Oceanispirochaeta sp. M1: one gene and its partner. The protein of the gene in region 1 interacts with the protein of each later gene in a pairwise test. Links are inferred from orthologs where the notes say so. Each region holds a gene or a part of one and is shown in the gene's direction. Other genes may lie near its edges.

The links.
Region 2: the proteins of DV872_RS17155 (region 1) and dnaB interact in binary tests that used the Escherichia coli proteins (3 or more experiments, as listed by UniProt). The link is inferred for Oceanispirochaeta sp. M1 from one-to-one orthologs.

What each region holds. Positions count from the first base shown.
Region 1 is NZ_QQPQ01000025.1:62,386-65,652, reverse strand. The notes cover bases 71-3,004. They hold DV872_RS17155 (ATP-dependent helicase), read left to right. Parts: upstream 71-514; coding sequence 515-2,494; downstream 2,495-3,004. Other genes in these bases: DV872_RS17150 (MFS transporter), read left to right, coding at 2,498-3,004; DV872_RS17160 (small multi-drug export protein), read left to right, coding at 71-451. Outside these bases: more of DV872_RS17160, read left to right, coding at 1-70; more of DV872_RS17150, read left to right, coding at 3,005-3,267. UniProt on the Escherichia coli protein: Rep helicase is a single-stranded (ss)DNA-dependent ATPase involved in DNA replication; it can initiate unwinding at a nick in the DNA. It binds to ssDNA and acts in a progressive fashion along the DNA in the 3' to 5' direction.
Region 2 is NZ_QQPQ01000023.1:35,327-38,467, reverse strand. The notes cover bases 206-3,013. They hold dnaB (replicative DNA helicase), read left to right. Parts: upstream 206-843; coding sequence 844-2,184; downstream 2,185-3,013. Other genes in these bases: DV872_RS16320 (WD40 repeat domain-containing protein), read right to left, coding at 2,571-3,013; DV872_RS16325 (late competence development ComFB family protein), read left to right, coding at 2,193-2,492; rplI (50S ribosomal protein L9), read left to right, coding at 219-830; DV872_RS16340 (hypothetical protein), read left to right, coding at 206-214. Also shown: more of DV872_RS16340, read left to right, coding at 1-205; more of DV872_RS16320, read right to left, coding at 3,014-3,141. UniProt on the Escherichia coli protein: The main replicative DNA helicase, it participates in initiation and elongation during chromosome replication. Travels ahead of the DNA replisome, separating dsDNA into templates for DNA synthesis.

The sequences.
Region 1 (3,267 bases):
TCTATCCATACTACCTATTTCCGAGCTTAGAGGAGCCATTCCCTACGCCATGACACAGGGAATTCCATTCTATGTAGCATGGCCTCTCTGCGTTGCTCTGAATGCTCTGGTTGCACCTCTGGTGTATATCTTTCTTGTATCTTTTCATAAAATCTTTTATAAATGGTCCTTCTATGCCGGTCTCTTTGACAAGATTATTGAAAAGGCACGGCATAAGCTGCATGACAAGGTAGAAAAATACGGTTATCTGGGTGTGACACTTTTTGTTGCCATCCCCCTACCCATAACCGGAGCCTATACGGGAACTCTGGGAGCCTGGATTCTGGGACTATCCAAGAGAAAAACCGCATTGGCTGTACTCATCGGTGTGATGATCTCAGGAACTATCGTGACAAGCATTATGCTTTTCGGTCATGGTGCCTTTGATTTATTCATAAAAGATGTACATTAAGTAACTGTATAAAAACTGATAAGAATATAATCCCGAGGTTTTCCTGAAGTGAATTTGAACTCAATGCAATTAAATCCAGAACAGAAACTGGCTGTTGATACTCTAAACGGCGCTCTTTTGATTATCGCCGGTGCAGGCAGCGGTAAGACCGGTGTCATTACAACCCGTATTGCCAATATGCTGAATCACGGCATCCCCCAGTCCAATATTCTGGCCCTGACTTTTACCAATAAAGCCGCAAGAGAGATGGAAGAACGTGTAAAAAAACTGACAGGGAAAAAACTTTCAAACCTCACCCTCTCTACGTTCCATGCCTTCGGTGTGAAAATTCTCAGAGAAAATTTTGCGGAGATGGGATTCCGTCCCAATTTTTCAATCTACGATACAAATGACAAGATTTCCTGTCTTAAGGAAGCCGCAAGAGAGTTGAAGCTGAAATACGAGGCTCCCGAGCTTATGGAACTGGGAAATCTCATCTCATCCATCAAGACAGAGCGGATTCCATGGGACAACACCAACGATCAGCATAAGCCTCTCTATAAAGAGTATGAAGAGCATATGAGAATCTACAATGCCGTGGACTTTGACGATCTGATCACTCTGCCGATAAAGCTGCTTGAAGAGCGGGAAGATATCCTTGAGAAATATCAAAACAGATTCCGCTATATCATGGTAGATGAGTTTCAGGACACATCTCAAATTCAATATAGAATGCTCCATATCCTTGCAATAAAATACAAAAATATCTGCTGTGTAGGAGATGACGATCAGTCTATCTACTCCTGGCGCGGTGCCAACTATGGAAACATCCTGAAATTTGAAGAGGACTTCCCTGGAGTTCTTGAGATTAAACTGGAAAGAAACTACCGCTCAACAGGAACCATTTTGAAAGCCGCCAATGCGGTTATTGCCAACAATACAAATAGAAAACTCAAGGAGCTCTGGACTGAGCTCTCCCATAATGAGATGACCATCAAACACTGCCTACCTGAAGATGACAGAGAAGAAGGTGAGTTTATCGCCTCTACCATTGCCAGTATTAGAATGCAGGATCAGATGAAATACGATCAGTTCGGTATTCTGATCAGAACAAACAGTCTCAGTAAGGCCGTGGAAGATGCTCTTCTGACACACAATATTCCCTACTCCATGAGCGGTGGAACCAGCTTTTTTCAAAGAACTGAAATCAGAGATATAATCTCCTACCTCAGGGTTATCAATAATCCCGACGATGATGTTAATCTGATGCGTATTATCAACACTCCCAGGCGGGGTGTGGGTAAGAAGGCCCTGGAAACTCTGGTGAATATTTCACAGGATAGGGGTGAATCACTCTATTCTTCTTTAACAGCATTAATGTTTTCGGCTGACTCAGGAATTTCAACACAGCTCAAGGCCGGGCTCGGTGAGTTTATGGAAGTTATAGAAGACTTTAAAGACCGCTTTTCAGAGACAAAAGCCCTGGCTGCAACCACTCAGGAACTTGTTGAAGAGATAAATTACTGGGAATACCTCCTCCATGAGCACTCCAATAATGATAAAGTCGCAAAATGGAAGTATGACAATGTCACTATGTTTATCGAGTTTATGTCCCGCTGGGAAAAGAATCCTGACAACCTCAATCCCTCACTGCAGAAATATCTGAACAGAATAACTCTGGTGACCAGAGACGAATTAGATGATGAGGATGCAGGAAAAGTTAATCTTATGACCATCCATGCATCCAAGGGACTTGAGTTTGATGTTGTGTTCCTTGCAGGAGTAGAGAGAGATATTATCCCTCATGCTCGTGCGGTGGCAGAAGATCCTGAAAATATAGAAGAAGAGAGACGTCTCTTTTATGTAGCCATTACAAGAGCCAGAAAAAAACTTTTTATTACATCCTGTATGAAAAGAAAACAGATGCGGGAAATGATTGACTCAGGGCCCTCCCCCTTTCTTGAAGAGATTCCCAAAGAACTTCTGGAAGAGATGGAGCTTGAAGTGGAAGTAGAAGATGCGGATGAGGCAAAAAAATACTTTGCCCGTATGCCCTGGAAATAATTAATGATAGACAGCAAAGGTAAACGCATAAGCTCCGCCCGTGTGGAACGTTCTTTATTCATATCTCTGATTGCAGGCGGTATGGGTTCCGTCTGGTTTATCTTCTGTCAGCCCCAGCAGATTCTCACTGTAATGATTAGAAACTATCTGCATGCAAGTGATCAGCAGCTGGGAACATTTGTGGCTATCCTTAACATGGCAGGGGTCTTCCATCTGGGAGCCATCTACCTCTATTCAAAGACAAAACGAATCAAACCTGTCTGGATAATAACCACAACCCTCTCCCGATCCTCAGCATTTTTCATTGCCGCCGCAGCACTCTATGTTTATATGGGAGGGGATAAAAATACCGCCCTCTGGATTGTAATGGGAGTATCTCTTGTATTCTCCTATATGCTGGGAAACATTTCCGGTTCCGGCTGGTGGACATGGATCTCTGCTCTTATTCCTGAGAAGACGAGATCATCCTACTTTGGAAAACGCTCCAGCCTGGCTCAGATGATGAACATCATTTTCTTTTTCTCGGCAACATGGCTTCTGGATATCTTTTCCAGTGATATTTTTCTGATATATGCGCTGATCTATCTTGTTATAGGGGTTCTTGGAGTCGCAGATATTCTTCTTCACCTGGCAGTCCCGGAGCCCGTACACGCCCATGAACGGCAGCCTTTTTCCAGGAATCTTCTTCTGGAACCAGTGAGAAACAAGGAGTTTCTCTGTTTTGCTGTACTTACCGGTTTTTCAGTGCTGAGCATCTTTGTAGCAGCTCCCTT
Region 2 (3,141 bases), on another replicon or contig:
GATCACCGCAGGCTGTTATGCAGTTCGCGGACTTGGGATAATAAAGCGTTTGATGAATAAAAAAGGATTATCTGTTCAGATGCAGCGTATACTGCTGATGACTACAGGTTTTCTGATTGTTATGCCGGGTGTTAATCTGGCCTTATTGATATTGATTGCAGGGCTCGGTGTATCCGAACTCTGGGTAAATTACAGAATATTTGACAAGGAGTAAATCCATGAAGATTATATTAAATCAGGATATTTCCAGCCTTGGTGAAGAAGGTGATGTAAAAGTCGTAACTGACGGTTATGCCAGAAACTTTCTTATCCCCAAGAAACTGGCCGTACCTTTTAACAAAGCCAATCTGAACATGTTTGAACAGAAAAAAATGGCTATTGAAAAAAGAAAAGATACAAAAAGAAAAGATGCCATGGGTATCAAAGAGCGTCTGGCTAAAGAAGTTCTGAACATCTCTATGCCTGCCGGTGATAAAGGAAAGCTTTTCGGTGCTGTTACAGCTGCTACAATCGTAGAAGAGCTCAGCAAGATTGGTCTTACTGTTGAAAAGAAGAAAGTTGAAATTGATGGTAATTCCATCAAAGTTACAGGTAATTCTACAGTAAAAATCAAACTTTACGGTGGTGAAACTGCCGAACTGAAAGTTGTCATCGAAGGTGTCCAGGTTGAAGGTTCTAAACCCGAAGCTAAACCTAAGGCTAAAGTAGAAGTTAAAGCTTCTACTGAAGAAGCTGTTGCTGAAGTAGCTGTTGCTGAAGAAGCTGTTGCTGAAGAAGCTGTTGCTGAAGAAGCCGCTCCCGAAGTATCTGCCGAAGAATCTGTCGAATAAATTCAAGGAACATATGGAATCAGTTTCCCTGAAAGATAAAGTGCCTCCGTATAATGAAGATGCAGAATCTGCTGTACTGGGGGCACTCTTAATAAATTTCAACCTCGATGCTCTGGATATTGTACGTATGTATCTGGGAGTCGGGGATTTTTTCAGAACAGGAAATCAGCATATTTTCAATGCTATTGAACAGCTTGAAAAAAAAGGCAGTGGTGTTGACCTTCTGACATTAATTGAAGAGCTTAAGTCTGAGGCTCTTCTGGAAAGAGCAGGAGGCGCTGCCTATGTCAGCGGTCTCACATCCTCAGTACCCACTACAGCAAATATTGAATACTATTCAAAAATAGTCCGGGAATGCAGCATTCGCCGCAGGCTCCTGACAATTTCTGCAGAAATTCACGCACAGGCACATGATGAATCTAAAGATACTTCCGAGATACTTGAGGAAGTTGAGCGACAGGTATTTGATATCAACGATCAAAGATCAGTTGATTCCATACAGTCTGCCGGCGATGTAATAAAAGAAGCCATATTCGCCATCGAACAGCGTTATTCTCAAAAAGGTGATTTCACTGGTGTACCTTCCGGATTTGATGATCTGGATGCCATGACTACGGGATTCCAAAAATCAGAAATGATTGTTATCGGAGCCCGTCCTTCGGTAGGTAAAACAGCTTTTGCATTGACCGTTGCCGCCAATATCGCCATAAAACAGAAAATTAACTGTGGCTTTTTTACACTGGAAATGACAACACTGTCGGTTATGCAGAGACTCCTGTCCCTGCAGGCTAACATTAATTCAAATAAAATCAGAACCGGACTGCTTAAACCTTCAGACTTCAACAGTCTGACTGATGCAGCCAGCAGCATCTATGATGCCCCCCTCTGGATAGACGATACTCCCAATATGAAGCTTCTGGACCTGAGAGCCCAGGCGCGTCGAATGGTCAGTAAATTTGATGTGAAAATTATATTTGTTGACTATCTTGGACTCATTACATTTGAAGATAAAAGAATCCCGCGGCATGAACAGATGGCCGAGGTCAGCCGGTCTCTCAAGGCACTTGCCCGTGAACTGGATATTCCTATAGTTGCATTGTCCCAGGTAGGACGTCAGACCGAAGGTAAGGCCCCCGGCCTGGCAGACCTCCGTGAATCAGGTGCAATTGAGCAGGATGCCGATGTGGTTATGTTCCTCCATAGAGAGAGAGGGATTGACAGTCATGAAGGAACACCTGAAAATATAGAGACAGAACTGATCATTGCCAAGCAGAGAAATGGTCCCGTCGGTGTTGTTAAAATGGCTTTTATACCCCATTTTACCAAGTTTGTTCCTCTGGCACACAGTAATTAGGAGTTTGAATGACTTTTATTGAAAATTATAATCTTGATGAGATTAAAAATGAAGTTAAAGATGTTGCTTACAATGAGCTTGAGAAGCAGCTTTCTTCTATTTCTGATGATGACATCTGTAAATGTACAGACTGTGTACAGGATATGGCATGTTATACCCTTAATCAGATAAAACCACGTTATACTGTTTCACTTCTTGGCAGTCTTTTTACCAAAGCGGAGACAGAAGTCCTTATAAAGGATATTGAGACAGTTGTGTCTATGGCTATTGAAAAAATAAGCCAGAATCCATTGCACAGTAAATCCTGATAATTTCAATTGAGATAATAAAACCCCGCCGGTAAACAGCGGGGTTTTTTTTGCCTTAACGTCTAAGGCTTATGGGTTTCAGGATTCCGGAGCTGCTAAAGTTTTAATACTGAAGCTGCTCCCCACCGATCGTCCAGTAGTCGTGGAAAAGCTGTTAATCTTTGAAGCCGCCGCTCTGTCGCTTATGACCGGTTTGGAACCTGTTGCCGCATTGATGGATATCCAGTTTTCATCACTCAGCAGGTAATAATCCAGAATTTTTATCCCTTTCTGAGGATCAAAGAGGGTCAGAGATCCGTCACTGTTAATGATATAGAGAACCGACTGATGATAAAACATATTTTCAATATTTCTATCATAACTCCAGGTCCGTCTCTGAGTCCCCCTGATTTTTATAATATCCCGACCCGTAATACTTCCATAGAGTGTGGGAGTATAGGAGGATGAATCTACAGTTAATATTGAATTGATCCATTCTCCCTTCTTACTGTAGATGGTAGTGACTTCAGAAGGGTTCTCTTTTTGATGACTTCTGATCTCTGTTGAAATTGTACCGTCTTCTTTCAGTTTAAGGCCCGCTGTATAGATGCTGTTGCCCCTCTCAGGACTTAATATGTTGTAAATGAGGAAACGGTTATCATCAAAGGGT